4 regions of the Kitasatospora dryopteridis genome follow, and region 1 is predicted to be linked to each of the others. Evidence: riboswitches for the same ligand, from Rfam matches in the RefSeq annotation. Region 1 holds a riboswitch; each other region holds the start of a gene.
What was found. Region 1 has a riboswitch for cyclic di-AMP ahead of ACQ614_RS10430 (NlpC/P60 family protein). Riboswitches for the same ligand answer to the same signal wherever they lie in the genome.
Positions count from the first base shown of each region.

Region 2: another riboswitch for cyclic di-AMP. It lies ahead of ACQ614_RS28705 (family 16 glycosylhydrolase); the one in region 1 lies ahead of ACQ614_RS10430 (NlpC/P60 family protein).
Region 3: another riboswitch for cyclic di-AMP. It lies ahead of ACQ614_RS12375 (M23 family metallopeptidase); the one in region 1 lies ahead of ACQ614_RS10430 (NlpC/P60 family protein).
Region 4: another riboswitch for cyclic di-AMP. It lies ahead of ACQ614_RS07825 (transglycosylase family protein); the one in region 1 lies ahead of ACQ614_RS10430 (NlpC/P60 family protein).

Region 1 is NZ_CP192749.1:2,293,206-2,300,839, forward strand. Features, by position in the region: gene ACQ614_RS10410 (glycosyltransferase 87 family protein) at 1-115, shown strand, start outside; gene ACQ614_RS10415 (carbohydrate kinase family protein) at 241-1,167, shown strand; gene ACQ614_RS10420 (hypothetical protein) at 1,204-2,364, opposite strand; gene ACQ614_RS10425 (NlpC/P60 family protein) at 2,541-3,608, opposite strand; gene ACQ614_RS10430 (NlpC/P60 family protein) at 3,846-4,913, opposite strand; cyclic di-AMP (ydaO/yuaA leader) riboswitch at 4,924-5,114, opposite strand; gene ACQ614_RS10435 (NlpC/P60 family protein) at 5,473-6,501, opposite strand; partial or broken gene ACQ614_RS10440 (NYN domain-containing protein) at 6,681-7,634, opposite strand, start outside.
Region 2 is NZ_CP192749.1:6,370,472-6,378,105, forward strand. Features, by position in the region: gene aceB (malate synthase A) at 1-577, shown strand, start outside; gene ACQ614_RS28700 (allophanate hydrolase-related protein) at 718-1,104, shown strand; gene ACQ614_RS28705 (family 16 glycosylhydrolase) at 1,150-2,457, opposite strand; cyclic di-AMP (ydaO/yuaA leader) riboswitch at 2,461-2,636, opposite strand; gene ACQ614_RS28710 (8-oxoguanine deaminase) at 2,893-4,275, opposite strand; gene pucL (factor-independent urate hydroxylase) at 4,472-5,392, opposite strand; gene uraH (hydroxyisourate hydrolase) at 5,424-5,759, opposite strand; gene uraD (2-oxo-4-hydroxy-4-carboxy-5-ureidoimidazoline decarboxylase) at 5,807-6,343, opposite strand; gene ACQ614_RS28730 (helix-turn-helix domain-containing protein) at 6,525-6,905, opposite strand; gene ACQ614_RS28735 (thiamine-binding protein) at 6,902-7,171, opposite strand; gene ACQ614_RS28740 (TIM barrel protein) at 7,400-7,634, shown strand, end outside.
Region 3 is NZ_CP192749.1:2,713,601-2,721,234, reverse strand. Features, by position in the region: gene ACQ614_RS12390 (PP2C family protein-serine/threonine phosphatase) at 89-1,306, shown strand; gene ACQ614_RS12385 (hypothetical protein) at 1,745-1,939, shown strand; gene ACQ614_RS12380 (DUF6348 family protein) at 1,946-2,722, opposite strand; cyclic di-AMP (ydaO/yuaA leader) riboswitch at 3,093-3,257, shown strand; gene ACQ614_RS12375 (M23 family metallopeptidase) at 3,261-4,274, shown strand; gene ACQ614_RS12370 (hypothetical protein) at 4,320-4,862, opposite strand; gene ACQ614_RS12365 (hypothetical protein) at 5,386-5,622, opposite strand; gene ACQ614_RS12360 (trypco2 family protein) at 5,800-6,216, shown strand; gene ACQ614_RS12355 (hypothetical protein) at 6,397-7,634, shown strand, end outside.
Region 4 is NZ_CP192749.1:1,714,975-1,722,608, reverse strand. Features, by position in the region: gene ACQ614_RS07850 (carbohydrate ABC transporter permease) at 1-168, shown strand, start outside; gene ACQ614_RS07845 (sugar ABC transporter permease) at 218-1,123, shown strand; gene ACQ614_RS07840 (glycoside hydrolase family 13 protein) at 1,262-2,980, shown strand; gene ACQ614_RS07835 (LacI family DNA-binding transcriptional regulator) at 2,982-4,025, shown strand; gene ACQ614_RS07830 (hypothetical protein) at 4,208-4,411, opposite strand; gene ACQ614_RS07825 (transglycosylase family protein) at 4,604-5,788, opposite strand; cyclic di-AMP (ydaO/yuaA leader) riboswitch at 5,794-5,992, opposite strand; gene ACQ614_RS07820 (hypothetical protein) at 6,255-7,634, shown strand, end outside.

The sequences.
Region 1 (7,634 bases):
GCTGGTGCTGCCGCCGGAGCCGCCGGTGCAGGGGTACCCGGTGCGCCCGGGCATCGCGTACGAGCAGGCGCTGCTGGACGATCTGGACAGCCCGCGGACGGCGCCGACCTCGTGACCGGCCGGGGCGTGCCCCGCACCTCCGAGAGCCATCGCTGAAAGTTTCTGCAAAGCCTTGCAGCCATGTCGGCGCCCCTGGCAGCATCGTGCCCCGTCAGCCGATGCCGCCTGTGGAGGGCCCGCATGCCCGAGAGCTCCGATTTCGACGTCCTCGTGGTGGGCGGTGCGGGCGTGGACACCATCGTCCGCGTGGACCGCCTGGAGATCCCCGGCTCCGACTCCGTCGGGGTGCCGCCGGTCCACGACTACGCGGGCCACACCGGCAGCGGCGTCGCACTCGGCTGCCACCGGCTGGGGCTGCGCACCAAGTTCCTCGACTTCCTCGGCGACGACCCGCAGGCCGAGCTGGTGCTGGCCGCCTTCCGCCGCGCCGGCCTGGACTTCAGCCACCTGGTCTCCCCCGCCGGCACCCCGCGCGGGGTGAACCTGGTGGACGCCGACGGCCTGCGCTTCTCCTTCTACGACGGCCGGCACCCCGCCGACCTGCGGCTGCCGTCCGACTTCTACCTGCCGTTCCTGGAGCGGGCCCGGCACGTGCACCTGTCGATCACCAACATCAACCGGGACATGCACCCGGACATCGAGCGGCTCGGTGCGACCAGCTCCACCGACCTGCACGCCTGGGACGGCGTGAACGAGCACCACCGGCACTACGCGCTCCGCGCCGATCTGGTCTTCCTCTCCGCGGCGGGCCTGGGCGGCCGGCCCGAGGAGGTCATGCGCGGGGTGCTGGCCGGGGGCCGGGCCCGCCTGGTGGTGGCCACCGCAGGCGCCGACGGCAGCTACCTGCTGGAGCGCGGCGAGACCGAAGTCCGGCACGTGCCCGCGGTCGACCCGGGCCGCCCGGTGGTGGACAGCAACGGCGCCGGCGACGCCTTCGTCAGCGGCTTCCTCGACTCCTGGCTGGCCGGGCGGCCGGCCGAGGAGTGCATGCTGGCGGGCTCGGTGGCCGGGGCGCACGCCTGCACCACCGCCGGCACGCACGGCGGCCTGATCGACGCCGAGGGCCTGGCCGCCGGGCTCGCGGCGGCCAAGACCGGCCGGCCATAGGGACTCCGGCGTCGCCGCCCCCGTTGCCGGCCGGTCTCAGCGACGCAGCTGACGCACCAGTTCGGCCGCCCAGGCCTTGGTGAAGGCGGGGAGGTCGAGGCCGAGCTCGGCGCGCAGCACGGCCTCGAGCCTGGCCGGATCGCCCATGGCGCCGACCTCCCGGTAGAGCCGGACGAGCCGCTGCGGGCCGTACCTGTTCGCGATCATCTCGCAGGCCAGCCAGGCCTGTTCGTAGGCCTGGGCGATGCCGGGGGCGCCGGCGGCGAAGTCGGCGTCGGCGGGCAGCGCGGTGGGCACCCGGCCGGCGGCGACGTCCCGGCCCAGCTCGGGCGCGATCTGCTTCGGGGTGCGGCCGGCCCCGCGGTAGCCGGTGTAGTCGGCGGCGCCCTCGGAGAGCCAGAGCGGCGTCCAGCTGCGGGTGGCGGCGCGGGTCGCCACATGGGTGGCCTCGTGGGTGACGACCACCCGGCGGCCGAGGTCGCTGAGCCCGCGGAACGCCTCCGGGTTGACCAGCACCCGGTCGGCCGGGGTGGCGGCGGGCTCGCCGCCGGCGGCCACGGTGACCGCGGCGATGCCCTGGTACGACCCTGCGGCGACGTCGAGCATCCGGGCGAACTGGGGCTCGGTCGCGGGGCTGAGCAGCAGCAGCCGGCCGGGCCAGCCGTCGCCCCACAGCTCGGAGACGGCCGGCACGGCGCGGTCGGCGACGGAGGCCAGGTCGGCGAGCTCCTCGGCCGTTCCGAGGCCGAGGACGAGGGAGCGCTCGCCCCGGGCGACCCGGGTCTCGCCGAGGTCCCAGAGGGCGGCGCTGCCGTCGGGCTCGTCCCCGGAGAGCAGCCAGCCGGCGGGGGTGCGGTCGAAGGTGAGGCGGCGCGGGAGGACGGCGGGATGCTCGTCGATGCCGCGCAGCCGGTGGGAGAGGCCCGCGGTGACGGTGAGCCGCCCGTCGGGGCCCGGTTCGCCGATCTCGCTGATCCGGTACTCGACCGCGGAGAAGGGCACGGCGGCGACCCTGGCGGCGGCCCGGTCCTGGGCGGCGCGGGCGGCCGGGGCGGTGCCGGCGAGCAGCGCGGCGCGGTCGGCGCGCAGCAGGGCGCGGGCCCGGTCGGCGAGCACGTCGTCGATCCGGGCCCGGATGCCGGCGTTCGGCACGCCCTGCGGCAGCAGGGCTGCGGCCCGCAGGTCGGCGGCGGGCACGGCGCGGGGTGCGGACAGCTGGAGGAGGCCGCCGGCGGCGAGCAGCAGCGCGGCGCGCCGGGAGAGCCGCCCTCCGGCGGGAGGTGCGGAACGGCCCGCCGCGGAATGCCGGGGCAGGTCGGTGACCAGGGGCTCGGCCTCCCCGCCGGACGGGCCGGGCTGCCGGTGGACGGTGCTCAGACCCGCACCACCCCGCTGACGGGCATGGCGTTGACGCTCTCGTAGCGGACCCGGGCGCCCGGGTAGGGGGCGTGCACGACGACGCCCCCGCCGGCGTACATGCCGACGTGGTGCATGTCCCTGTAGAAGATCACCAGGTCTCCCGGTTGCGCCTCGGACAGGCTCACTCGCCGCCCCGCGTTCGCCTGCGCCTGCGAGGTGCGCGGCAGGGAGACTCCGGCCTGCCGCCAGCTCCAGTACATCAGACCGGAGCAGTCGAAGGTACGAGGGCCGGTCGATCCGTACACATACGGAGAACCGATCTTACTGATGGCGGCGGCCAGTGCGGTAGCCGCGCGCCCGGAGGAGGCCGGCCGGTCGCCGAGGTCGGGGCGTTCGGGGCCCCGGGCGGCGCGGCGGGCCGCGGCGGCGTCGTCGTCCTCCGCCAGCCGGGCGCGCTCGGCGGCGGTGAGGCCGCCGAGCAGCCGCTGGGCGTCGCCGAGCCGCTGCCGGATCTCCTCCTTGCTCGCGGCGAGGGAGCGGCGGACGTCCTCCAGCTCGGCGAGCTTGGAGGTGGCCTCGGCGCGCCGCTGGTCGAGCCTGCGCTGGCGCTCGAGGACGCGGTGCAGGGTCTCGCCCTGGCGGCCGGCGGCCTGGTCGAGGGCGCGGGCCCGGGTGAGGTACGCGGCCGGGTCGGACTCCAGCATCAGCCGGACGGCCGGGTCGAGGCCGCCGTCCCGGTACTGCGCGGCGGCGGCGGTGGCGAGGTCGGTGTAGAGGCCGTTGAGCTCCTCCTGCCCGGTGGCGACCTGCTCCTGGAGGTGGGTGGCCTCGTCCTGCAGCCTCCGCTGCTCCTCCTGGGCGGCGTTCGCCCGTTCGCTGGCCTGCTCGGCCTCGTCGTAGAGCCGGTCGACCCTGGACTTGACGTCGGCCGTCCGCCGGGAGGGGTCGGTCGGCGCTGCGGGGGCGCCCCAGGCGCCGGTGCCGACGGAGGCGCCCACGGCGGTGGTGGCCGCGGCGGTGAGTACCAGCGCTCGGGCGAGGGCGTGACCGCCCGGCAGTTGGGGGCGACGGTGCACGGACATGCGGCGGCGGCTCCGTTCCTGCGGCCGGACGCCCGCGGCCGCCCCGACGGGCGGTCGTCCTCGCGGAGGTCCGGGGGCAGACGTTAGCGAGTCCCGCCGATCTAGTCCAAACCCTGCCATCCGCGAATATTTGACCTTCAATCGGACATTCGGCCGAATCGGCCCACCTGCCTGCGGGAACGGCCGCGGGCCCGGCCCCTGGGGAGCCGGGCCCGCGGCAGGCCGCCGGACGGGACGTCAGACCCGCACGATCGCCGAGATCGGCATCGCGGTCGCCGAGACGTAGCGGACCACCGCGCCGGTGTGCGGCGCGTGGATCACCTGGCCGCCGCCCACGTACATGCCGACGTGGTGCCGGTCGCCGTAGTAGATGACCAGGTCGCCGGGCTTGGCGTTGGCGATGTTGGTGCCGACGTTGGTGCCCGCACCGGCCTGCGACTGCGAGGTCCGCGGGATCGACACGCCGGCCTGGCGGTACGCCCACTGCATCAGACCGGAGCAGTCGAACTGGTTGGGGCCGGTGGCTCCGTACACGTACGGGGAGCCCAGCTTGGACTTCACGGCCTCGATCGCCCGCGCGGTGTAGGACCCGGTCGGCACGTCGGCGGTGCCGAGGTCGGTACGGGTGGTGTCGCGCGAGGCCCGGTCGGCGGTGGACTTGGCGGCAGCCGCGGCACGGGCCTCGGCGGCGGCCAGATCGTCCTTCTCCTTCTGGGTGAGGGTGTTCAGCAGGGCACTGGCCTTGGCCAGCTTGCCCTGGAACTCCTCCTTCTTGGCCTTGAGGGCCCGGGTGCTGGTGTCCAGCTCGGCGAGCTTGTGCTCGGCCTCGGTCTTCTGGACGTCCAGCTTGGCCTGCTCGGCCTTGAAGGACTTGAGCGTGTCGGCCTGGGTCGCATTCATCCGGCTGACCGCCCCGGCCTGGCCGAGGAAGTCGCCGGGGTTGCTGGAGAGCATCAGCTTGACCGTGGGCGAGATGCCGCCGTCGCGGTACTGCTGGGCGGCCACCTCGGCGAGGCGGCCCTGAACGCCGCTCACCTCCGCCTGCTGGCGGGCGACCTGGTCCTGGAGCTGGGTGACCTGCTTCTGCAGGTCCTGCTGCTTCTCGGTCGCCGCGAGGTACTCCTCGTTGGCGGCCTCGGCCTGCTCGTTGAGCTGGTCGACCTGGGCCGCGACCTGCTCCTTGGTGGGTGCCGGGTCGGCGTACGCACCGGTCTGCGAGGAAAGTGCCACCGCAGTGGCGGCTGCCGCAGTCAGGATCGAGGCGCGGGTACGGCCGACGGGCTTGGGACGACGATGGGACGCCACGAAGGCGGACTCCTTCTTCCTCACACCGCCTACCGGGTGAGCTGACGGGTTCGGGCCGGAAGCATTGCCCTACGACGCCTCACGGCCACCCCTGCACGGTCCGCGGTCCGATCCGCGGCCCGGCCGGCGCGGCCGACCTGACGCCGATTCACCCCGGGGGAAACGTGGTTCCCCGGCTCCGTTCGACAGCGCCCCCGCAGGGGCTCCCCGTGGGCAGTCGGACTGCCCTGCTGCGTCGCGGACTCGGCGGTGACCGCCACCGTCGCCCGGGTTGGGCGCTCGACTGTGCGGCGGTCCGTGGGTCATGACCCTAGTAACCGATCCGTGATCCGTTCAAATCCTTGTCAGAAAAACATCGGGGGAATGTTGTCGTGAAAATGTGATTGCGACTGCCCGTGACCGATAATCCACGCTCGGCTGACGAGTTTTCACCGCACGCCCGACAAAGCCGACGCCCGGGCGTGTCGGAGATCACACAGTGATCACGACGCGCCCGGGCGTGTCATGCGACGTCAGAAACGCCGCAGGTGAGGCATATGTCTGAATTGCTACCGATGGGTCAGACGCGGCGAATGGTCTTGATCGGCAGGATGTCCGCATCCATCAGCTTCACCACGTCGCCGGTGCGCGGCGCGTGGACGACGAGGCCGTTGCCGACGTACATGCCGACGTGGTGCGCGTCCGAGTAGTAGATGACGAGGTCACCCGGCTGGGCGGCGGCCAACGAGGGGACGCGGGTGCCGACGCTCGCCTGCGACTGCGAGGTGCGCGGCAGCGACACGCCGGCCTTGGCGTACGCCCACACCATCAGGCCGGAGCAGTCGAAGGAGTTCGGGCCGGTGGCGCCCCAGACGTACGGGGTGCCGCGCTTGCCCATCGCCGCCGAGACGGCGGTCGCCGCGTAGCCCGCGGCCGGCGGCAGGCTGCCGACGTCGTAGCGGTCGTCGCTGCGCGAGGCGCGGTCGCTGCCGAGGATCGCGGCGCGCTCGGCGGCGGTCAGCGTGCTCAGCAGGCGCTGGGCCTCGGAGAGCTTCTTCTGGACGTCCGCCTTGGCGTCGTTCAGCGCCTGGGTGGAGTTGTCCAGCTCGGCGAGGATGGCCGCGGCCTCCTGCTTCTGCTGGTCCAGCCGGCGCTGCTGGTCCCGCAGGCCCTTCAGCGTGGACGCCTGGGTGTCGGTGGCCTGCTCGTTGCTGGACGCCCGGTCGAGGTAGTTGTCCGGGTTCGAGTCCAGCATCAGCGCGACCGTCGGGTCCACGCCACCGGTGCGGTACTGGTCGGCCGCCACCGCGGACAGGCCGGACGCCACCTGGGAGAGCTGCTCCTGGCCGCGGGCGATCTGGTCCTGCAGCTGGTCGGCCTGCTTGCGGAGCTGGTCGGCCCGCTCCTTGGCGCCGTTGTACTTCTCGGCCGCCTGCTCCTGCTCCTCGAGCAGCTTGTCGACCTGGACCTTCACCTCGTCCTTGCTCGGCTTGGCCGGCGCGGCGTGTGCGGCGGCCTGGGCGGAGAGGGCGACCGCAGTCGCGGCGGCAGCGGTGAGCACGGTGACCCGCGCGCGGCTCGGCTGCTTGGGACGGCGGTGGGAGGCCAAGGGACTAGCTCCTTCTTCCTGCTGGACTCACCCGATCGAGTGGACGTCCGGAAAATAGGTTTGACGCCAGACCCTAGTGAAGATCCGCCCTCGGCGCCACTCCCCGCCCGGGCGAACTTGTCGCGCGGACCCGGATTTCACCACCCCGACACAACCCCGCCACCTGGGCCGACGGCCCGTCAGGGCCTGGCGAGCCGGTTGAGCAGCAGAATCGACGCGACCGGACGCGCTCCCGCCTTCCGCACGCCGTCCGCGACCTCCTTGTCGGTGGAGACCACCACGACCGGCCGGCCCTGCGGCTCGGCCCGCACCAGGCGGCGGATCAGTTCGTCCGCGGTCTCCCCCGTGCGGCTGAAGCGGACCCGGACCCCGCGCGGCGGCGCCATGATCACCGGAACGTCCAGGTCCTGCCCGTCGAAGACGCAGGTCACCTCGGCCTGGGTGCGCTGCGCCAGCATCGCCAGCCCGCCGAGCAGCCGCATCCGCTGCTGCTCCAGCGGCAGCGCCGGATAGCCGGTCTTGGTCACGTTGTAGCCGTCCACCACCAGATGCACCTGAGGGATCGCCAGCAGCTGGTCGAGCAGCGCCGGGTCGTCCTCGGCCAGCCCGCGCCGGGCCACGTCGTGCGGGTTCGCCGAACCGGGCTCCACCGCGTCCACCAGATCGGCTGGCCGCAGCTGGGAGACCGGCAGCGCCAACTCCCGCTGCAGGCCCTGCGCCGACTGGAGCACGGTGTCGAGCAGCAGCCGCAGCCGCATGTCCTCCACGCTCCGGCCCTCGCGCGCCGAACGCGGCCGGCCTCGGCGGCCGTCTCCAGCTCGGTGATCCGGTGCCGCAGCCGGCGCGCCTCGCCCTCCGCCGCACTGCGCTCGGCCGCGGCGGCGGCCCGGGCGGCGTCCAACTCGGCCTGCAGCTTGCGGACCTCCGCCTGCGCGCGCCGGGTGTCGCTCTCCAGGGAGCGGACGCGCTTGCGCAGCGACTCCGCCTCCCGGCGCACCCCCTCCGCGTCGGCCCGCTGCCGCTCCAGGTCCGCCCGGGCCGAGGCGCGCACCTCGGTGAGCTCCGCCTGGAGCTTCTCCACCACCCGGGCGGCCTCCGCGGCGGCGCCCTCGGCGTCCGCCCGCTCGACCTCG
Region 2 (7,634 bases), 4.1 Mb from region 1:
CGCCTTCGAGAAGGTCAAGGCCGACAAGGACCGCGAGGCGGCCGGCGGCTTCGACGGCTCCTGGGTCGCCCACCCGGACCTCGTCCCGGTGGCCCGCGCCAGCTTCGACGCCGTGCTCGGCGACCGCCCGCACCAGAAGGACGCGCCGCCGCCCGCCGAGCCCGTCACCCCCGACCAGCTGCTCGACATCGCCGGCGCCGGCGGCCACTGCACCCGTGCGGGCCTGCACAACGCCGTCCAGGTCGGCGTCCGCTACATCGAGGCCTGGCTGCGCGGCCTCGGCGCCGTCGCCATCTTCAACATGATGGAGGACGCCGCCACCGCCGAGATCTCCCGCTCGCAGATCTGGCAGTGGATCAACAACGGCGTCGTGCTCTCCGACACCGGTGAGAAGGCCACCGCGGAGCTCGTCCGCCGGCTCGTGGCCGAGGAGCTCGCCGAGCTCCGCACCGAACTCGGCGCGGACGCCTACGCCGCGGGCCGCTGGGCCGAGGCCGCCAGGCTCTTCGAACAGGTCGCCCTGGCCGAGGAGTTCGTCGACTTCCTCACCCTGCCCGCGCTGCCCCTGCTCGACTGACCCCAACCTATCCGCCCGCGGGTGTCCCGCCGCCCCTCCAGGTCGTCGAACTCGCCCGCCACATTTCACCGTTCCGTACGGCTCCCGCCGCCCCGGCACCGGGAGCCGTACGGAACGCCTGTTTTCGGAGGCACTTCCCCATGGCGCTCATCTTCTTCAACGGCCAGGCCATGACCGGCGGACCGTTCCACCCGCTGGTCGCCGAGTACCTGGTCGGCCCGGTGCGCACCGCGCCCGGCCACCGCTTCTTCTCCGTCCGGGACGTCTGCCCCGGGCTGCTGCCCGACCCCGGCAGCGGCTCGGCGATCGAGGGCGAGCTGTACGACGTCCCGCTGGAGCACCTGCGCGACACCGTCCTGCCCGGCGAGCCGCCGGAGTTGGAGCTCGGCGTGATCGCCCTGGAGGACGGCACCCCGTGCCTGTCCATGGTGCTGCGCCGAGGCGAACTCGAGCGCGGGGTGCACCGGGAGATCACCGGCCACGGCGGCTGGCGGGGCTACCTCGCCACGCTCGGCCGCACCGCCTGACCGGCGCCCCCGGGGGGAGGGCGCCGGTCAGGCGGACGAGGAAGGTCAGCCGGCCTTCCAGAACTTGACCGAGTCGATGGCGATGTCCGCCGAGGAGCCCACGGCGGGCACGGTGCCGCCGAGGGCCGTCTCGGACTGCAGCACCCAGTGCATCGCGTTGCCGGGGATGCGCGCGGTGGAGCGCCCGATCACCTTGCCGTCCAGGTAGAAGGTCACGCCGTCCTTCTGCCAGTCGACCGCCGAGGTGTGCCACGCGCCGGCCGTCGGGACGCCGGTGGAGAAGGCGTCCTGGTCGCTGCCCGAGGTGGCGTCGGCGCGGTGCATGAACGCACCGATCTTGCCGTTCAGGTCGCCCTCGGGGAAGTCGATCTCGCCGTGCTGCGGCCAGATGCCGTCGTCCGGCCAGAGCAGCCACGCCATCTTGTAGCCGGCGGCCGAGGTGGCCTTCCAGGTCACCTCGAAGCGCCCGTACTGGACGCCGTCACCGCCGGCGGACGGGAGCTTGGGCACCGGCGCGGAGACCCAGGTGCCGGAGGCGTCCCGGTTGAGGTGGAGGTTCATCTGGCCGTTGGCGATGGACATCGTCTTCGACGGGGCGTAGGTGCCGTTCTTGCTGGTGTCCTTCCAGCCGTCCGGGTAGGCCCACCACTTGCTGTCCACCGCGGCCGGCAGCCCGGTGCAGTGGCTGGCGGTGATGGACGAGCCGTTGGAGCAGCCCTTCCAGCTGCCGAGCGGCACGTTCACGCCGTCGAAGTCGTCCGACCAGGTCGGCGCGCCGGCCGTCGAGGTGGGGGAGGAGCTCGCCGACGGGGAGGCGGTGAAGCTGGGGGCCGACGTGGTCGGGGCCGCGGACGGCGTGGCGGGCGCCGAGGTGGCGCTCGCCGTGGGGGAGGTGCTCGGCGCGACCGGGGCCGTGGTCGGGCTCGGGGCCGGCGCCGGGGTGCCGGTGCTGCGGACGTCCAGCGTCTGCACCGGGAGGTTGTGCCAGCGCCGGTTGCCGTCCTGCCAGGTGCCGAAGGCGGTGTAGACGCCGGCCGGCAGGGTGCGGGCGGCGGTGGTGACGGTGACCCCGTCGGGGCAGATCTGCACGTTGCGGGCGGTACCGGGGAAGTCCAGCTTGTTGCCGGCGGCGTCGCGGACGGCGACGCCGATTCTCCGGGCGGTGAAGCAGGCGGAGGAGTGGACGGACAGGGAGGCGGCTGCCGCGGTGTCCGCGGCGATGGCGACCGGCGCGAGCCGGTCCTGGGTCACCTCGGGCACGTTGGCGGCCTCGGCGCTGCCCAGGAAGGGGACGGCCAGCAGGCCGAGCCCGGCGACCGCGCCCACCTTGAGGGCGATGGCGGAAACAGGCATGGAGTTGTTCCTCGACGACGCCTGCGAGGTGAGCTGTCGGATTCGGGCCGTCAGGTGGCCCGGCCGCCGGAGGGCGGCTTCACCCCGAGCCCTGGCCGTCCGCGAGCATGCAAGCGGGGCCAGGGCGACTTACCTGGTTCCCCCGCTCCCGTCCGTGTCGCATCTCGCATTGCCGTCACCGGGCGGACGGGACTCGGCGGTCCCGGGACGGGGCCCGCATGGCGCGGGCGTCCGAGCAGGTTAGCAGTGTCTTCCCGGAGGGCAAGGCGCCGGACAGCCAGTGTCAGGTCCATCACATCCGGGCACGCCGCAGCCCCCGGACCCTCGCCGTGGGTCCGGGGGCCGTGCTCCGGCCGGCCCCGGCCCGCTGCGGGCCGGCCGGGGCCGCGGAGTCCGGGTGGCGCACCGTCCCTGGCGCGGCCCGGAGTCCTGGGATCAGACGCGGGAGGCGAGCTCCTTCGCGGCGCGGGCGCAGGCCAGCGCGATCCGGTCCTCGTCGACGGTGGTCAGCACGCCCTTCTCGACGACCGCGTTGCCGTTGACGAAGAGCACGGCGAGCGGCGGCAGGGCGCCCAGGGTGAGCGCGGCCACCGGGTCGGCGATCGAGGAGTGCATGATGCCGTCGATCTTCCACAGGGCCAGGTCGGCGAGCTTGCCGGGCTCGATCGAGCCGATCTCGTTCTGCCGGCCGAGCACCCGGGCGCCGCCCATGGTGCCCAGGCGCAGCGACTGACGGGCGGTCAGGGCGTCCGGCCGGCCGTGCAGGCGGTTGATCAGCAGGGCGTTGCGCAGCTCGGTGCCGAGCTCGCCGGACTCGTTGGAGGCGGTGCCGTCCACGCCCAGGCCGACCGGCACGCCGGCCTTCAGCATGTCCGGGACGCGGGCGATGCCGGCCGCCAGGCGGGCGTTGGAGGACGGGCAGTGAGCGACACCGGTGCCGGTCTCGGCGAACTTGGCGATGTCGGAGTCGTTCATGTGGACGCAGTGCGCCATCCACACGTCCTCGCCGAGCCAGCCGGTGGACTCGAAGTAGTCGGTCGGGCCCATGCCGAACAGCTCCTTGCAGAACTGCTCCTCCTCGGCCGTCTCCGAGCCGTGGGTGTGCAGCCGGACGCCCTTGCGCCGCGCCAGCACGGCGGACTCCTTGAGGAGTTCGGTGGAGACCGAGAAGGGGGAGCAGGGCGCGAGTGCCACGTGCAGCATCGAGCCGAAGGAGGCGTCGTGCCAGGTGTCGACGGCGGCCTCGGAGGCGATCAGGATGTCCTCGGTCCTCTCCACCGCGTGGTCCGGCGGCAGGCCGCCGTCCTTCTTGCTGCGGTCCATGGAGCCGCGCAGCGCGGTGAAGCGCAGGCCGAGCTCCTGCACGCCCTCGATGGAGGCGCCGAGGATGTCGCCGCCGCCCTGCGGGAAGACGTAGTGGTGGTCGGAGGCGGTGGTGCAGCCGGACTTGAGCAGGGCGGCGGCCGATCCCTGGGTGGCCGCGTGCACCAGCTTGTCGTCGATCCGGGCCCAGGTCGGGTAGAGGGCGACCAGCCAGTCGAAGAGGATGTTGTCCTGGGCGAGGCCGCGGGTGATCCACTGGTAGAAGTGGTGGTGGGTGTTGACCAGGCCGGGGGTGACCAGGTGCCCCTCGCCGTTGATCCGGCGCACCACGTTGTCCAGCCACTGCGGGGCCGGGCCGTCGCCCACCGACTCGATCCGGTTGCCGAGGATCACCACGTGGCCGCGGGCGTACTCGGTGTCGTTCGCGTCCACCGTCGCGACGGCGACGTTCTCGATCACGATCCGCTGGTCGGCGGGTGGGGGCTGGACTGCCATGGTGTGAACTCCTATGGGGGCGAGGGCTGAGGGGGCGCCGCGGGCGGAGCGGCGGGTGGTGCGGCGGGTGGTGCGCCCGGGCCGCCGGACGGGGCGGGCCGGGCGGGCCGGGCCGGACGGGGTGCGGGCGCCGCGGGGAGGCACAGGTGCCCCGCGGCGGCCGTCCGGCCCGTGGGCGGGTGCGCCGGCCCGGCCGTCAGGCGACGGGGATGACCGGGACGACGCCCTCGCGGTGCACGGTGCCCTCGATCAGGCCGTACATCCGGTCGGCGGCGTAGTACACCTCGTTCTCGTTCTTGAGGCCGAAGGGCTCCAGGTCGACGAGGAAGTGGTGCTTGTTGGGGAGCTCCAGGCGGACCTCGTCCACCTCGGCGCGGTTGTTGAGCACCCGGGTGCCCATCGCGTGCAGGGTCTGCTGCAGCGAGTAGGAGTACGTCTCGGCGAAGGCCTCCAGCATGTGGCGCTTCACGTGGTTGTACGAGCGGTTCCAGTTCGGCTGGGGCTCGTTGTCGCGACCGGTGTAGCCGTACTTCCAACGGGCCGTCACCTGGGTGGCCAGGATCCGGTCGTAGGCCTCCTGGAGGGTGGTGTACTTGTCCTTGATGTAGCCCCAGAACTCCGAGTTGGTCGTGTTCATCACGACCAGGTCCTTGAGGCCGGAGATCACCTGGACGGACTCGCCGTCGTAGACGATCTCGGAGGTGCGTACCTCCTGGCCGTTGCGGACGAAGGAGTGGCCGACCTCCTCGGAGCCGATGAAGCGGGCGGAGCTGTCCGGGGTCCGGATGCGGTCCCAGGTGTACTCCTCGATCCGGATGCGGGCGCTGTGCACCACGCCGCGCTCGGTGTTGTCGACGAAGTGGCGGGCCAGCGTTATGCCGAAGGCCTCCGCCGACTCGATGCCGTACTCCTTGGCGAAGGCGTAGACGGTGTTCTTGGTGGTGTCGGTGGGGAGGCAGTTGGCGTTGGAGCCGGTGAGGTGGACGTCCTCGAACTCGCCCTGCAGGGAGACCGAGACGTTCAGGTCCTTGATCTCGTGCCGGGTGGAGTCGCGGTAGACCCGCACGATGCGGTTCTCCGCCTTGCCGTACTGGTTCTGACCGAGCACATGGGCCATGGCATGGCTCCTAAGCTTCCAGGTCGGTCCACTAGCTTCCGCGGTAGACCGAGTAGCCGAACGGGTTGAGCAGCAGGGGCACGTGGTAGTGGTGCTGCGCGGGCGCGACCGTGAAGACGATCGCTACCTCGGGGAAGAACGGCGCCTCCTCGGACCGCCCCGCGTAGTACGCGGCGGTGTCGAAGAGCAGCCGGACGACCGAGCCCGCCTCCACGGCCGGCAGGTCCTTGACCCGGCCGTCGGAGTCCGTGGCGGAGGTGCCGAGCACCTTCCAGCCACCCTCGGTGTTCAGCGCAAGCTCGACCGGGACGCCCTCGGCCGGCCGGCCGAGGCTGGTGTCGAGCACGTGCGTGGAGATGCCAGTCATGGGGTGGACGACCTTCACTGTGGCGGGGACGGGCTGCCCGTGGGTCCTCAGGCGGAGGCCTGCGGACCGTCGAGCAGCCGGTTGATGCGGATGTCGTTGATCTTTCGCAGCTCGCCGCGGACGATCTCGCTCTCGGTGGCGGCGTCGTTGGGGAAGCGCTCGCGCAGCGAGGCGAGCATGGTGCCGGCGGTGCGGCCGGTCGCGCAGATCAGGAACACGTGGCCGAACTTCGCCTCGTAGGCGGCGTTGGCCTCGTGCAGCTCGTCGAGGAGTGCGGTGTCGGCTCCCCGGATGCCGGCCTGCTCGCGCTCGGAGGTGGCGTCGCCGGCCTTCGGCGTGCCGATCCGGGCGTGGCCGGCCATCGCGTCGGCGAGGTCGTCGGCGGTGAGCACCGCCATGGCGGCGGCATTGGCGGCCAGCAGGGCCGGCCGGTCCCGCCAGGGCCTGGCGGCCTCGACCGCCTCGGCCCAGCGGGGGCTGGAGCAGACCTCCAGCAGCGTCTCCCGCAGTTCGGCGGCCGGGGCCGCCGCCAGGGCCTCAAGGGCCCCGGTGTCCGCGGTCGATGCGGTGGGTTGGTTGGTCACGGGTGGACCTCCTGAAGAGTGGTGCCACTCGCACAAGCTAGATCCACCACCCGAGGCCGTCAACACTTTGTTGAACGGTTGGTGGTTACGTGTCGCGGCGGGCCCGGTCGCCGGGGGATGTCGTGTGTGATCCGCCAATGGGCCCGGTCGCCGCCCGGGTGAAGACTCGGGGCGGGCGGTGTCAGCCCTTCCGGGCGCCTTCCTGCCGGTTCAGGTAGTTGTAGACCGTGAAGCGGCTGACGCCCAGGGCCGAGGCCACCGTCTCCACGCCGTGCCGGACGGTGAACGCGCCGCGTTCCTCCAGCAGGGCCACCACCCGCTGCTTCTCGGCCCGGTCGAGCTCGGTCAGCGGGCGCCCGTCGAACTGGCGGGTCATCTCGGCGAGCAGCCGGTCGAGCGCACTGCTGAGGTGCGGCAGGCGCACGGCCACCGCCACCTCGCCGTCCCACTCCAGGACGACGTCGTCCGGGCGGGCCTCGGCCGGTTCGACCGCGGTGGCGCCCACCGCGTCCAGCAGTGGCTTTATCGCCGCGGTGAGCGGGTGTTCCGGGGCGTTGCTCACGGCGTACCCACTCCTTCCGGGGACTGCTCGTCGCCGAGCACGCTGATCTGGACGGAGATCCGGGTGGCACCGGCCTCCAGGGTCTCGCGCAGCAGGCGCGTGACGGCGGCCAGGGTCTGCTCGGCATCGCCCTCGGCGCTGGTGCCGAACGGGCCGACCGAGACGTCGAGGCCGGCCTCGTCCACGACCCGGCGGGCTGCCTTGGCGTGGTCCGGGAAGCTGTCCAGCTCGAACGGTTCTGTCGTGAACTCCACCATCAATCGCACGCGCTCACTCTAGACGCCGCGCGCAAGGGCCGGACCGGGCGCACGGGCGCACGGGGCGGCTGGGTGATCGGACAGCCCGGAGGCGGTGCGACCGGCCGTGTTCAGCCACTTCAACAAATTGTTGTGGCGGCCTTGACGGCCCGGAAGCTCCTCGGCGAAGCTTCCACCAGACAGAATCCCCCTTCCGGATCGTGGAAGTCGGGAACGGAAGAGAGGGAAGGTGAGCACGTGACTGCCGCCGCCGCGCACAGCTACACGGTCAACCTGTCGATCCTGTTCAACGAGCTCCCGCTGCTGGAGCGCCCCGCCGCCGCCGCGGCCGCCGGCTTCACCGCCGCCGAGCTCTGGTGGCCCTTCGGCGAGGAGCACGACCCGTCGCCGGCCGAGCTGGACGCGCTCCGCAAGGCCTTCACCGACGCGGGCGTGCAGCTCACCGGCCTCAACTTCCTCGACGACCTCGTCA
Region 3 (7,634 bases), 420 kb from region 1:
CGAAACCCGCCGCACCGCACCCGGGAGCCCGCGCAGCCCCGGCGCAGGCGTCGACGCCGACCCGCAACCGTGGATAAGGTCGGACCCCATGGCTGGCAGCACGGAGGGCACCACGCCCCGGACGACTGCGACGGGCCCCACCGCGAGCGCGGCCAGGGAGCCCGTGACGGCCCGGTTGCGCACGAGGCTCCGCCGGGCCCGCCGCACCCTGCGCCGAACCGGCGTCGACTACTTCCGCGGTGCCGCACCCGACTGGCTCGCCTTCGCCCTCTTCCTCGCCGCCGTCCCGGTGCTCGTCGTCCTCAACATCTGGATACCCGCCTGGGTGCCGCCCACCTCCCTGGTGCTCCCGGTGCTCGCCGGCTCCCTGCTGCTGCGCCCCGGCACCCTGGTGCTGCTGTACGCGGCCGCCGCGGTCGGCCTCTCCACCGAGTCGCTCATCCACACCGGCGAGCGGGTCGCCAGCGAGAACCCGGACACCTACGTCTACGGCGTCACCCCCGGCGCCGCCCTGGTGGTCGGCGCGGTCGGCGTCGCGGGCCTGCTGCTCGCCCAGTTCCGCAGCCGGGTCGGCGTGCCCTGGCGCGGCGGCGGCACCATGCTCTTCGACCTCCGCGAACGGCTCCGGGTGCAGAGCCAACTGCCCCGGCTGCCCGAGGGCTGGTCCGCGGACATGGCGCTGCGCCCGGCCGGCGGCCAGTCCTTCTCCGGCGACTTCGTGGTCGCCGCCCGGACGGGCCCCGGCGGCCGCATGCTGGAGGTCGTCCTGGCAGACGTCTCCGGCAAGGGCATGGACGCGGGCTCCCGGGCCCTGCTGCTCTCCGGCGCCTTCGGCGGCCTGCTCGGCTCGCTGCCCGCGCACGACTTCCTGCCCGCCGCCAACGGCTACCTGCTCCGCCAGGAGTGGGAGGAGGGCTTCGCCACCGCCGTCCACCTGGTGCTCGACCTGGACACCGGCCAGTACGAACTGCTCTCCGCCGGCCATCTGCCGGGGATGCAGCGGAGCGGCGGCACCGGCCGCTGGGAGGTCAAGGAGTCCGAGGAGGGCCCGCTGCTCGGCATCTACGACGGCGCCAAGTTCGAGGGCCTGCGCGGCCGCCTCGACCGCGGGGACGTCCTGCTGCTGTGCACCGACGGCATGGTCGAGATCCCCGGCCGGGATCTCGGCGAGGGGATGGACCGGCTGATGGGGGAGGCGGACCGGCTCGTCGTCAACGGCTTCCGCGGCGCGGCCGGGCGCCTCATCGAGACCGTCGCCAAGGACGTCAACGACGATCGCGCCGTGCTGCTGGTGTGGCGCCAGTAGCGTCTGTCAACCCCTGGGGAGTGATCTTCGGCCAATCCTCACAGCCGGACCACCCGGTGGAACACAGGCCACGGGCCTGCCGATTGGCCATTCCGGCGTGTTGACACCCGGCCCCGCCGACGGTTCGTCAGAAGGCATGGGCTATCGTCTCGGTCGGCGGAAATTCGTCTCACATGGCAGGATCTTCGCCCCGGGCTCCCGGCTAGTCCTTTACGCAGGCAGCACGAACGACCACACTGAGTCCGGGTGGGCTGGTCGATGCTCGGGGGATTGGGGGCGGCAGGTGCGGCAGACAGCAGGCGGTATCGGCGCCACGGGCACCTCCACGACGGCGGGATCGGTCGACTCGTGCCAGGGACGGTCGGCGCAGGCCGCGGTCCGGTTTCGACACGGGGTTCCAGCACGAACCCCCGCCACAGATTGAGGAAGTGAGTCCGGGTGGCCTTCTCCGTCTCCGCGTTGTTCCTGTTCGGCGTCATCGTCGTGATCTTCATCCGCAACAAGCAGCTGAAGACCAGCCACGCGATCGTCGCAGCGCTCTTCGGCTTCATGGTGAGCCAGTCCACGGCGGCCCGGCCGATCCAGGACTTCCTCAACCAGCTGGCGAAGACCATCTCGTCCGTGGCGAGCTGACCCGCCCTACTGCCCGACCCCGGCCCGCCGCCAGCGCGCCAGCAGCCCGCGCCGCACGGCCGGCGCGGCGGCCGGCGGCACCTCGGCGGCGGCCGGAGCGGCCTGCGCCGCCGCCGCGCCGTCCGGCACCAGCAGGACGAACAGCCTTGCCCAGCACAGCCGTTCGCCGCGCGGCCAGTCGAGGCCGCGCAGCGCGGCCGAGGCCTGCTCCGACACGGTGCCGTTGATCCGCACCTCGGCGACGTCCTCCCCGGCCCGGCCGCCGAGGAACAGCTTCACCCCGGTCACACCGGTGCCCGCCGACAGCGCCAGGGCCCCGGCGAGCGCCGGCAGCACCTGGTGGTCCGCAAGCCACTCCGCCAGCAGGTCGCTGCCGAAACCGAAGACCGCAGCCGGACCCTGCACCGCCTGCCATCCCGGGAGCTCCGCCGGGCGGCAGCGGTCGGCGTGCTCGCCGCGCCCGTCCTGCAGCTCCACCACGGCCGCGGCCGTGGTGGTCGCCCACATCCGTACCGCGCTGTCGAGCCGCTCCTCCTCGGTGCGGCCCAGGCCCGCCGTGCAGTCCCACACCACCGGGCCGTCCGCCTGCCCCAGGTTCAGCACGAAGCCCAGGTCCACATGGCCGGCCGCACCGCCCTCTCCCGGATGCTCGCGGACCGCCACCGCCGTCGTCCCCGGGCCGCGCACCACGCTGCCCTCGACCGTGAACCGCTGCCCGTACCGGGCGGCCATCTCGCGCACCACGCTGCGCTGGATCACGTCCAGCCGGGACTGCGGCCGCACCCGCGACTCCTCGCTCGAAAAGGGGCTCGAACACCGATCGCGAGCGAGGTTATCGGCCCGGGCCGACGGCCTGCAGAGGGGCCCGCGTGACCAGCGTCACCGGGTGGGCCATGATCCGTGCCCGGCCGCGACCGGCCGCGCACACGGGGTGTCCGATTTGCCGGACTGCTGATGATCCGGACACGTACGGTCACTGCATCGACTGCGCTCCGCCCACCACTCGCGGGCGGAGAGTGACCCTCCGGGCGGCCGTCGACGGTCCGTGAGGCCGAGACGCTTGCCTCCGAGGCGCCCATCGGGTTTTCCTCGAGTCCTGCCCGGCCACCGGCTGGGCGGGCCACCGGGCGGAACGCCGAGTCCTGCCGCCGCCCGGGGTCACGCACCATTCCGTGCACGGCAGGAGCGGGGGACCCAAGGTAAGTCGCCGCACCGGGCAATCCGGGACGGCTTGGGGTGAAGTCGCGCCTTTTCGCGACCGGGCGAACTCCCCGCCCGAACCCGACAGCTCACCTCGCAGGCGTCGGAGAGGAACAACTCCATGTCCGTTCTGGGCACCCGTCTGTCCCGCGTCGCCGTCGCCACCGGTGTGGCCGCCGCCGCCATCGCCATCCCCGCCACCGCCGCCAGCGCCCACAGCGCCCCCGCCGCGGCCCCGGCCGCCGCCCAGGCTGCTGCGCCGGCCGCCGCCCAGGCCGCCGCGCCCGCGCAGGCTCCCGCTGCCGCTCCGGCCGCCGACACCACCTACAAGGTCGTCCGCGGCGACACCCTTTCCAAGATCGCCAACGCGCAGCACGTCGACGGCGGCTGGAAGAAGCTGTACCAGGACAACCGCCAGGTCATCGGCGGCAACCCGAACCTGATCTTCCCGGGCCAGAAGCTGGCCGTCGGCGGCGCCGCCGTGCAGGCCGCCGCGCCGCAGGCCGCTGCTCCCAAGGCTGCTGCTCCCAAGGCCGCTGCGCCGAAGGCTGCTGCGCCGCAGGCCGAGGCGAAGAAGGCCGACACCGCCGCCGCCTCCCGCTCCGAGAAGCGCACCCCGGTCCAGGCCGCCCCGAAGCCGGCCGCCCCCAAGACCGAGGCCGCCAAGCCGGCTGCCCCGAAGCCCGCCGCCGCCCCGAAGACCGAGGCCGCCAAGCCGGCCGCGGCCGCCTCCGGCTACGTCGCCCCGGTCTCCTCCGGCCTGGGCACCCCGTACCACAAGGCCGGTTCCAACTGGTCCAGCGGTTACCACACCGGCGTCGACTTCGCCGTCAGCACCGGCACCTCCATCCACGCCATCGCCGGCGGCACCGTCGTCGAGGCCGGCTGGGGCGGCGCCTACGGCAACAACGTCGTCATCAAGCACGCCGACGGCAAGTACTCCCAGTACGCCCACTTCTCGGCGCTGAAGGTATCGGTCGGCCAGACCGTCACCGCCGGCCAGGTCATCGGCCTCTCCGGTGCCACCGGCAACGTCACCGGCCCGCACCTGCACTTCGAGATCCGCACCACCCCGTCGTACGGCTCCGACATCGACCCGGTCGCGTACCTCGCGGCCCACGGCGTCCGCGTCTGACGCACACCGCCGCACGGCACCACACCCGAAGGCCCGACCCGGGGATCAACCGATCCCGGGGCCGGGCCTCGGCCGTTCTCCGCCGGCCTGCGGCTGCGCGGCCGCGGCGCGGAAGTCGTATCCGCAACTCCCACAGACCAGTACGCCGCGCCGGACACCGTTCCCGCAGACCGGGCAGTCCCGCCGCCCCCGCCGGTCGGTGACCAGCCACAGCACGCCGAGGATCACGTCACCCATGGCCCAGAGCACGACGATCAGCGTCGCACCGATGCCGGTCCCGACGTTGCTCGCCTCGCAGTCCGTCAGGGCGTTGCCCACCAGGCCGTCGCAGTCCCGGGCGGTCGAGGCCACACCGGAAACCAGCCAGATCAGCATGACCAGGTTGAAGAGAAGGATCACCCAGGTGAAGAACCGCCAGTGGGGTAACCGCCACCGCTGACCGCCGCCCGGTACGTTCGTCTGCTGCCCTGTTCCCATCGGAACCACCCCGTTCCGCCGGCACACGGCCAGCGCCCGGGGACGGGGGCCGCCGCCGATGTTCGCCTCACCTTCCAGGCTCTCCCCGGCCGAATGGGCGGGCAACAGCACGACCGGCGGACTGCGAACGTGCGGACACAGAGGGCCTCGCAACAGCCTGAACAACCACCGCTCGGTCGCCCCGGAGGGGAAACGGGGTGGTGTTCGCAGGGCCCACGGGCGTGGCGCCGCGCCGCAACCCCCCCGGCCGGGGCTCGGCAGAGGGCGTGCGCCGGGGTGGGAGTCGGCGGTCTCCACTTCCGTGACGCAGAACAGAGCACGAGCGGTCGATCGTGCGGGCGGTCCGTGGACTGGTGAGCGAGGCCGTCCACGGGCACGGAACGGGCGTGGCGGCCTGAAATTCCCTCAGACGACGAAGGCCCCAGCTCTGCGATCAGGTCGCTGAGCTGGGGCCTTCGTGTTGGAGCGGGCGACGGGAATCGAACCCGCGTGGCCAGTTTGGAAGACGACGGCACTGGATGTGGGCTGAGCTGGCGACTCGCTGACCTGCGGGGGAGCGGGGCGCCTCGCCGTTGTTCCCCGGGATTCCCCGCCGAGGCCTGGCCGAACGGGCACGCAAGGGGCACGGTGCGGCTCACAGCAGCTTGTACGCCCACCGCTCGGTGGCCCAGTCGCCCGACGGCCGCTCGACCGCCCCTGAGGCCCGTAGAACGGCTACAGAGCGCGCCTCGGCGCACACCTGATCACCCGGCATCAGGAAGAGCGGCTGATCCAGCGTGAAGACGTAGCAGCCCGGCTCGAAGTCGACCCGGTTGAGCAACAGCATCCTTGGCGCGGTGATCCGCGGCCCCGCGAGCATCATGCCGGCCATGGTCTACGGCCTCGGCCGGGAGAACCAGCAGATTTACAGGCCGCTGACCAAACACGCTCTGACCATGTCACTCTCGATCTTCGGCCCAGTTTGGTCCGTCGTTGGTCCGGATCATGCCGGGAAGGGCCTTCAGTCCGGAAGACTAATGGCGGGGCCTCGCCCTCATAAGAGCCATCTGTGGAGCTCGGATTTGGCTGCATGATGCGGGTGGGTGGTTCTACGGTGGTCGCATTCATGACGGGACGTCGGATCGGGATGGGTGCAGTGGATATTCTTCTGGTGGATGCGGTGGCGGCCGTGCGGGACGAGCTCATCGCTGCGGCAGCCGTGGGTGGAAGCCATCCGGACGTGGTGTTCGCGGTGGGTCCGGTGGAGATGGAGTTCGAGGTCGAGGTACGGGCGGACGCGAAGGCGAAGGCCGGGTTCAAGCTGTGGGCCGTTGGCGCGGAGACCGAGGCTGGGGTGTCCCGGGGGCGTACGCATCGCGTGTCCTTCACGCTCACGCCTCGCAACGTCCGCGGTGGTGACCTGCTGGTCGCCGGTGCTCCGCGCCTGTCCAGCGACGAGGAGACCGAGGAACTTATCCCCGAATGATCACCTCCAGGGTGATCCCTACCGGACAGCGAGTTCAGGTTTTCGACGTGAGCGGGAGTTGGGGTGGAGCGGGGTCGCCTGATGGCGGTGACCGGGCCCGGTGGTCCGGGGTCGGGGTATGTGGTGGGTGGCCGATTGGTGCTGACCTCCGCGCACGTCGTGGGGCGGGCCGGAGCACGGGTGCAGGTGATCCACCCGGACGCGCCACGCCGTAAGGGCGAGCCGTCACCCGACGGAACGGTGGTGTGGTGCGGTACCGCAGGTGGCCGGGACGACGCCGCTCTGGTCCTGGTCGAGGAGGACCAGCGGTGGCAGGCGCCAGTAACTACGGTGCGCTGGGGGCGGATGGTCACCGATCGGCCCGGTACGGGGTGCGAGACCTGGGGCATGCCGGACGTCGCCCAGTGCGAAGGCAAGGCGGTTGAGGCCGTACAGCTGCGCGGGGAGATGAATCCGGGCAGCGGACGCAACCGGTACGTGATGGACCTTGCCCAGCATCCCCCTCGGTGGCCGTCCGACGATACGTCTCCGTGGGGCGGCCTATCAGGCGCGGCAGTGTTCTGCGGCCGCCTGCTCGTCGGCGTGGTTACCTCCGACCGAGCGCACTCCGCCAACGCGCAGCTCAACATTGCACCCGCCTACGTACTGCACCACGATTCCGACTTTCGCGCCGCCCTTGCCGCATACGGCGCCGCTCCTACCGGTCTGGAGGCAGTGGAGCTTCAGCACCTCGCCGACCCGAGCGCCTCACCCGGCGGCCCAGGTTGCCGCCTCGCATCGCCGGCGGCGTTACTCCAAGCGGGGCGGCAGATCGTCCCCTTCCATGGCCGCCAGCAGCTGCTGGACGAGCTGACGGGTTGGTGTGCCAGGAGTGGATTCGGGGCGTGGCTGCTGCACGGACCTGGCGGACAGGGCAAAACCCGCCTTGCCCACCAGCTGGGTTCGCTCCTCACCGCGGACCGGTGGGCCGTGCTGTGGCCGCGCCCGGAGGCCACGGCAGACCAACTTAGGGAGATCCGCCACGCTGCCAAGTCGCTGCTGGTTGTGCTCGACTACGCCGAAACTCGTCCCGGCCAGCTGGCTGCGGTGGTCGAGGCCGCCGCCGAGCATCCCGGCGCTACGCCGCTCAAGCTGCTGCTGCTGGCCCGGACCGCTGGGGACTGGTGGCGCCAGGCCAGCACCGCCAGCAGCCTCGCCCAGGACTACCTGGACTCCGCACACACCCGATTGCTAGGTCCTCTTGAGGATGACCCGGCCGCTCGGCCCGATGCTTACCGCGCTGTCGCCGGAGCCTTGGCCGCCTCTCTCAGCAAGGTTGAGGGCCTAGCCGGACACGACTGGCTTGACACTGTGAACAGCCTGCCCCTGCCCGCGCGGCTAGGCCAGGATGCCTACGGCAACGCCCTCACCCTTCACAT
Region 4 (7,634 bases), 580 kb from region 1:
CCCGACGCCCAGATCCTGGTCACCTGGGCCTACCGCCTCGGCTTCGGTCAGATGCCCCGCGACTACGCGGTGTCCGCCACCTACGGCGTACTGCTGCTCTCGCTCCTGATCGTCTTCACCAGCTTCTACCGCCGTTGGCTCGCCCGCAACGAGCAGGCGAACGGCTGAGCGCCGCGCGCATCCAGCAGACCAGCGACATCCACGAGGCAGGTACCCGATGACCACCACCACCGAACGACCGGCCGCCCGCTCCTCGGCCGCCCACGCCGCCCGGCCGGCGAAGGTCCGCAGCCGCGAGCAGCGCAGCCCGATCGCCACCGCGCTCAGCCACCTCGCACTGATCACGGCCAGCCTGATCGCGCTCTTCCCCGTCGTCTACATCGCCTACATCTCGCTGGGCCCCGACGACATGGACTACCTGCACCCCGGTGAGATCCTCGGCAAGGCGACCCTGTCGAACTACACCAAGGTGCTCAACGAGACCGACTTCTTCAGCTGGTTCGGCAACTCGGTGATCGTCGCCGGCGGCACCACCGTCGTCGGCGTCATGCTCGCCGCCAGCACCGGCTACGCCGTCTCCCGGATGCGCTTCGCCGGCCACAAGCAGCTGATGTGGACGCTGCTGGTGACCCAGATGTTCCCGATCGCCGTGCTGATCGTGCCGATGTACTACATCCTGTCCAACCTCCAGCTGCTGGACAGCTACCTCGGCCTGATCCTGGTCTACTCGGGCACCACCGTGCCGTACTGCGCCTGGCTGCTCAAGGGCTACTTCGACACCATCCCGGTGGAGATCGACGAGGCCGGCCGGGTCGACGGGCTCTCCCCGTTCGGCACCTTCTGGCGGCTCATCCTGCCGCTGGCCCGCCCGGGCCTGGCCGTCGCCGCCTTCTACTCCTTCCTCACCGCCTGGGCCGAGGTCGCGTTCGCCTCGACCTTCATGCTCAGCTCGGACAAGTACACGCTCGCGGTGGGCCTGCAGTCCTTCATCAGCGAGCACGACCACCAGTGGGGCCTGATGGCCACCACCTCGGTGCTGATCGCGCTGCCCGCCGCGCTGGTGTTCTACCTCGTCCAGCGCCACCTGGTCACCGGCCTGACCGCCGGTGCCGCGAAGTCCTGATCGCCGACGTGGCCGCCCGGGCGCGGCGGTCGGTCCGCCGACCGCCGCCGCCCGGCCGAACCCCCCACTGAGGCCCACGGGCCGACGTACCGTCAAACACGCTCTGTTCGCCGCGATTCCCCAAGGGATGACTGACCAATGACCCAGAACCTGGCCGACGCCTCCCGGCCCGCCCCCGTTCCCGCCGCCGAGCCGATCGCAGCGAGTGCGGGCGCGTCCAGAGGCTGGTGGCGGGACGCGGTCATCTACCAGGTGTACCCGCGCAGCTTCGCCGACTCCAACGGCGACGGCATGGGCGACCTTCCGGGCATCCGCAGCCGCCTGCCCTACCTGCGCGACCTCGGCGTCGACGCGGTCTGGCTCTCCCCGTTCTACGCCTCCCCGCAGGCCGACGCCGGCTACGACGTCTCCGACTACCGCGCGGTGGACCCGATGTTCGGCACCCTGCTGGACGCCGACGGCCTGATCCGCGACGCCCACGAGCTCGGCCTGCGGATCATCGTCGACCTCGTCCCCAACCACTCCTCCGACCAGCACGAGTGGTTCCAGCGCGCGCTGCGCGAGGGCCCCGGCTCCCCGCTGCGCGACCGCTACCACTTCCGCCCCGGCAAGGGCGAGAACGGCGAGCTGCCGCCGAACAACTGGGAGTCGATCTTCGGCGGCCCGGCCTGGACCCGCTCCGTCAACCCGGACGGCACCCCCGGCGAGTGGTACCTGCACCTGTTCGCCCCGGAGCAGCCCGACTTCAACTGGGAGAACCGGGCCGTCGCCGACGAGTTCCGCTCGATCCTGCGCTTCTGGCTGGACATGGGCGTCGACGGCTTCCGGATCGACGTCGCGCACGGCATGGTCAAGCAGGCCGGCCTGCCCGACATCGGCGCCGGCGACCAGCTGAAGCTGCTCGGCAACGACGTGATGCCCTTCTTCGACCAGGACGGCGTCCACGAGATCTACCGCGACTGGCGCAAGATCCTCGACGAGTACCCGGGCGAGCGGATCGGCGTCGCCGAGGCCTGGACCCCGACCGTCCAGCGCACCGCCAACTACGTCCGCCCCGACGAGCTGCACCAGGCCTTCAACTTCCAGTACCTGGGCACCTCCTGGGACGCCGCCGAGCTGCGCGGGGTCATCGACGTCTCGCTCGACTCGATGCGCCCGGTCGACGCCCCCACCACCTGGGTGCTCTCCAACCACGACGTCACCCGGCACGCCACCCGCTTCGCCAACGAGCCGGGCCAGGGCACCCAGATCCGCACCGCCGGCGACCGCGAGCTCGGCCTGCGCCGCGCCCGCGCCGCCAGCCTGCTGATGCTGGCGCTGCCCGGCTCCGCCTACGTCTACCAGGGCGAGGAGCTCGGCCTGCCGGACGTCACCGACCTGCCGGACGAGGTCCGCCAGGACCCGTCCTTCTTCCGGGCCTCCGGCCAGGACGGCTTCCGCGACGGCTGCCGGGTGCCGATCCCGTGGTCCGGCACCGAGGCCCCGTACGGCTTCGGCCCCAACGCCGGCGGCCCGAGCTGGCTGCCGCAGCCCGCCGAGTGGGCCGGGCTGAGCGTCGAGGTCCAGACCGGCGACCCGACCTCCACCCTGGAGCTCTACCGCTCCGCGCTGGCCGTCCGCCGCGCGCACCCCGCGCTCGGCGCCGGCACCGAGGTGACCTGGCTGGAGGCGCCCGAGGGCGTGCTGGCCTTCCGCCGGGACAGCGCGCAGGGCTCCTTCGTCTGCACCTCCAACACCACCGGTGCGCCGGTCCGGATCCCGGCTCCCGGACGTATCCTGCTGTCCTCCGCGGACACCGAGGCCGCGGACGGCGAGATTCTGCTGGCAGCGGACAGCACCGTATGGTGGGCGGTCTGAGATGGTTGCAATAGGCTCTGGGATCGTGACTACGGCGCGACTCTCGGACATCGCGGCGCAGGCGGGGGTCAGTGAAGCCACCGTCAGCCGCGTACTCAACGGCAAGGCGGGCGTCTCCGCGACCACCCGCCAGACCGTACTGGCCGCCCTCGACGTACTCGGGTACGAGAGGCCCACCCGGCTGCGGCAGCGCAGCGCGGGTCTGATCGGTCTGATCATCCCGGAGCTCAACAACCCGATCTTCCCGGCGCTCGCGCAGGTGATCGAGCAGGTGCTCAGCCGGCACGGCTACACGCCGGTCCTGTGCACCCAGACCCCCGGTGGCTCCACCGAGGACGAACTCGTGGAGCTGCTGGTGGAGCGGGGGGTGGCCGGCATCGTCTTCGTTTCCGGTCTGCACGCCGACACCACGGCCGACCACGAGCGGTACAACAAGCTGATCGGCCGCCAGGTGCCGTTCGTGATGATCAACGGCTACAGCGAGCGGATCGCCGCGCCGTTCATCTCGCCGGACGACCGGGCGGCGATGTGGATGGCCGTCCAGCACCTGGTCGAGCTCGGCCACACGAAGATCGGCCTCGCGATCGGGCAGCGGCGCTTCGTGCCGGTGCTCCGGAAGGTCGAGGGCTTCCGGGCGGCCGTGCAGGAACTCCTCGGGCTGACCGAGGAGGAGGCCGACGGCTGGGTCCACCACACGCTGTTCAGCGTGGAGGGCGGGCACGCCGCGGCCGGTGTGCTGCTCGACAAGGGCTGCACCGCGATCGTCTGCGGCAGCGACATGATGGCGCTCGGCGCGATCCGCGCGGCCCGGCAGCGCGGACTGTCCGTGCCGCAGGACGTCTCGGTGGTCGGGTTCGACGACTCGCCGCTGATAGCGTTCACCGAGCCGCCGCTGACCACCATCCGCCAGCCGGTGGAGGCCATGGCCACCGCCGCCGTCGACGCCCTCCTCGAGGAGGTCGGCGGAAACCCCGCGCAGCGCGCGGAGTTCATGTTCCAGCCGGAGCTCGTGATGCGCGGCTCCACCGGCGCCAGCGTGCGCTGACCCCCCGTCGAGCCCCACCGGGCAGCGGCACACCCGTACGGCCCCGGAGAGCCCTCTCTCCGGGGCCGCAGCCGTCTCTGGGGGGCCTTGTGGCAGCCACTGGGGCGCGGGCAGCCACCAGGGGCGCTGGGAGGTGCCCTCAGTGCCCCTGGTGGCTGCCTCCGGGGCCGTCAGGCGATCCCTCAGCCCTCTTCGACGGTGCGGTGCGGGCGGGCGGTGCGTTCGGCGTCGGCGGCGTCGCCGGTGCGGGCCTCGGTGCGCCGGCTGCGGGCCAGGTAGTCGCGGACGACGAGCTCGACCGCGTCCTGCGGGTTGCCCGCTCCGGCGGCCAGCATGACCTCGATCGCCAGATCGGCGTCCAGTGTGACGGTGACCTTCGCTGCCATGGCGGCTCCTCAACTCCGGGGGAGCGTCAGCCTATCCGGGCGGGAAAGCGGGAAGAGGCGGGCAGGCCGAAGCCCCGGAGCGGCGGAAGGCTGCTCCGGGGCATCGGTCGGGAGAGGGGCGCCCGGGCCGTGGGACCCGGTTACGGCTTCGGGCGCCTGGCCCCGGCGTACGGGACGCCGGGGCGGGGTGGATCAGACCCGGCCGGCGAAGTCCGGCGCCCAGTTGGCGATGGTCTGGACGCGCACACCGGCGCGCGGGTTGGCCGCCTCGACGTACTTGCCGTCGCCGATGTACATGGCGACGTGGTGCACGCCCGAGTTGGCGCCGTTGTTGGACCAGAACAGCAGGTCGCCCGGCTGCAGGTTGTCCAGCGAGACGCGGGTCGAGTAGTCGGCCTGGTCGGCGGCGACGCGCGGGACGGAGATGCCCGCGGCGCGCAGCGCGGCCTGGGTGAGGCCGGAGCAGTCCCAGCCGCCGTTGCCGGTGCCGCCGTAGATGTAGGCCTGGCCCACCTTGGAGAGCGCGAAGTTGACCGCGGCGGCCTTGGAGCCGGTGGCGGCCTTCGCGGCCGTGGTGGTGGTGCTCGCCTTGACCGCGGTGGCCGGGGCAGCCTGCGCCTTGGCCGGGGCGGCCTGGGCGGCCTGGGCGGTGGCGGCGGTGCCGAGCGACAGCTTCTGGCCCGGGTAGATGGAGTGCGGACCCTGCTTCAGGACCGACTTGTTGAGCTCGTAGAGCTTCTGCCAGCCGCCCTGGACGTGGTTGCGCTCGGCGATGGTCGACAGCCAGTCGCCGGCCCGGACGGTGTAGGTGCCGCCGTGGTTCCAGCGGTTCTGCTGCCAGGACTTCTTGCCCTGCCAGGCCTTGCCGTCCTGGGAGGTGCCGGCGGAGGCGGTGGAGCCGCTGCTCGCGGTGGTGGAGCCGGTGCTCGGCGCGGCCGGCTTGGCGGCCGTGCTGCTGCCGGTCGAGGCGGTGGTGGTGGAGGACGAGCCGCCGGGGTTGATCTCCGGGGCCGGGCCGCCCTTGGTCAGACCGGCCTTGACCGAGCAGACGGGCCAGGCGCCGGGGCCCTGGACGGCCAGGACCTTCTCGGCGATGGCGATCTGCTGGTCCTTGGTGGCGAGGTCGGCGCGGGCGGCGTAGGCGCCGCCACCGAAGGAGGACCAGGTGCTGTTGGTGAACTGGAGGCCACCGTAGAAGCCGTTGCCGGTGTTGATGTGCCAGTTGCCGGTGCTCTCGCACTGGGCGACCTTGTCCCAGGTGGCGACCGTGGCGGCGGAGGCGGTGCCGGCGGCGAGGGACGGGATCGACAGACCGATGCCGACGACGCCGGTGGTGGCGAGAATGCGGCGGCCGCGCTTGGAGTTGATGGACAGCATGAAGGAGCGTTCCTCTCCCACGCCTGCGAGGTGAGCTGTCGGATTCGGGCTGGAGTTGCCCGGCCGCCCGCGCGGAGGCAGCGGTCTTTCCGCTGTTTCCGCGCGCGCGGCTTCACCCCAAGCCGAGGAACGGCGCATGGCCGTTCCCGGGCGACTTACCTGGTTCCCCCGCCCCTGCCGAAGTGCGTTTCGCATTGCCAGTCGGACCGCCGGCAGGACTCGGCGTTCGGGCCAACTGGGTCCGTGTGACCACGAACGTGGGAGGACATTAGACAGAGTTAAGTTCAAACCGCAAACATGTGTGATGCCGATCACAGTCGATCTTGAATGAATTCATGATCGATTCTTCGGTGTGATTGTGATCGACTTCGGCCGCTTTTGCGCAAAACTCTTGGGCTGAAACGGGCTTGTTTATGCTTCAGGCGTCGGGCCCGGGCAGGGCCCCGGGGGGAGGGGTGGGCCGATCATGGAGCACGGTGACGGGATGCCCGAGGGGGCGCCGCGGCGGGTGGGCTCGCACCGCCGCCCCGGGCGCCGCCGACTGCTCGGCTGGATCGCCGCACCGGTCGCCGCCGCGGCGGTCGGCGGCGGGGAGTTGGCCCGCCGGGCGCTCGCCGCCCCGTCCGCCCCGCCGCCGGCCTCCGCGGCACCCTCCGCGGGCCCTGCAGGGGCTTCTGCCGGGCACACGCATGCCGCCCCGGCCCCGGCCGAGCCCTCGCCCTCCCCGGTCGATCTGACGGGCCGCCGCTGGTCGGACGCGGCCGGCTGGGGCGGCGCCGTACCCGGCCCGAAGAGCGCCGTGCGGATCTCCGACCGGGTGCTGCTGGACGCGGATGCCGCGGTCGGCTCGCTGCTCGTGGAGCCGGGGGGCTCGCTGGTCTTCGCCCCCGGGCGCAGCGTCGCGCTGGCCTCGGCGGGCAGTGTCGAGGTGCGCGGCACCCTGGTGCTGGCTCCCGCGGACGGCTCCGTGCATGCCCTGAGATTTCCCTCTGCGGACGAACGGTCCTTCCGGGGCGGCGGCATGACGATGGTGGAGGGGGACACCGGCCTCTGGGTCACCGGCTCCGGCTACCTGCGACTGGACGGCGCCGCCAAGACCGCGTGGGTGCGCGCCGCGGCCGCGCTGAAGGCCGGCGCCACCGAGCTGCAGCTGGCCGAGCCGCCGACCGGCTGGCAGCCCGGCGACGAGCTCGCCGTCACCCCGACCGGACCCCCCGACGAGGGCGACTTCTCCACCCGGTACGATCTGTGCACGATCAGACGGATCGACGGCCGCACCGTCACGCTGACCGCACCCCTGGCGCACGCCCACCCGCGCGTCGCGGTCGGCGGCGGCGTCACCGCGGGCGCCGAGGTGCTCAACCTGACCCGCAGCGTGCGGATCGAGGGCACCCCCCGCGGTCGTACCCACGTCCACCTGACCAGCTCCCGGCGGGCCGACGTCCGGCACGCCGCCCTCCGCTGGGTCGGCCCCCGCAAGGCGGGCAAGGAGACCTGGAACGGCACCCCGGTCACCGAGCCGGTCCTCGGCCGGTACGGGCTGCACTTCCACATGCTCGGCGACGCCTCCCGCGGCACCGCCGTCGAGGGCGTCGTCGTCCGCGACGCCGGCAGCCACGCCTTCGTCCCGCACGCCAGCCACGGCATCACCTTCCGCAGCTGCATCAGCCACGACACCTGGGAGGACGCCTACTGGTGGGACGGGCCGACGGACACCCGCACCCCGCAGGAGCCGTCCGACGACATCGCCTACGAGTCCTGCGTGGCCTCCCGCACCGTGTACGAGCCCGCCCCGCGCGGCTACCGGCTCACCGGCTTCTCGCTCGGGGCGGGCACCGGCGGCACC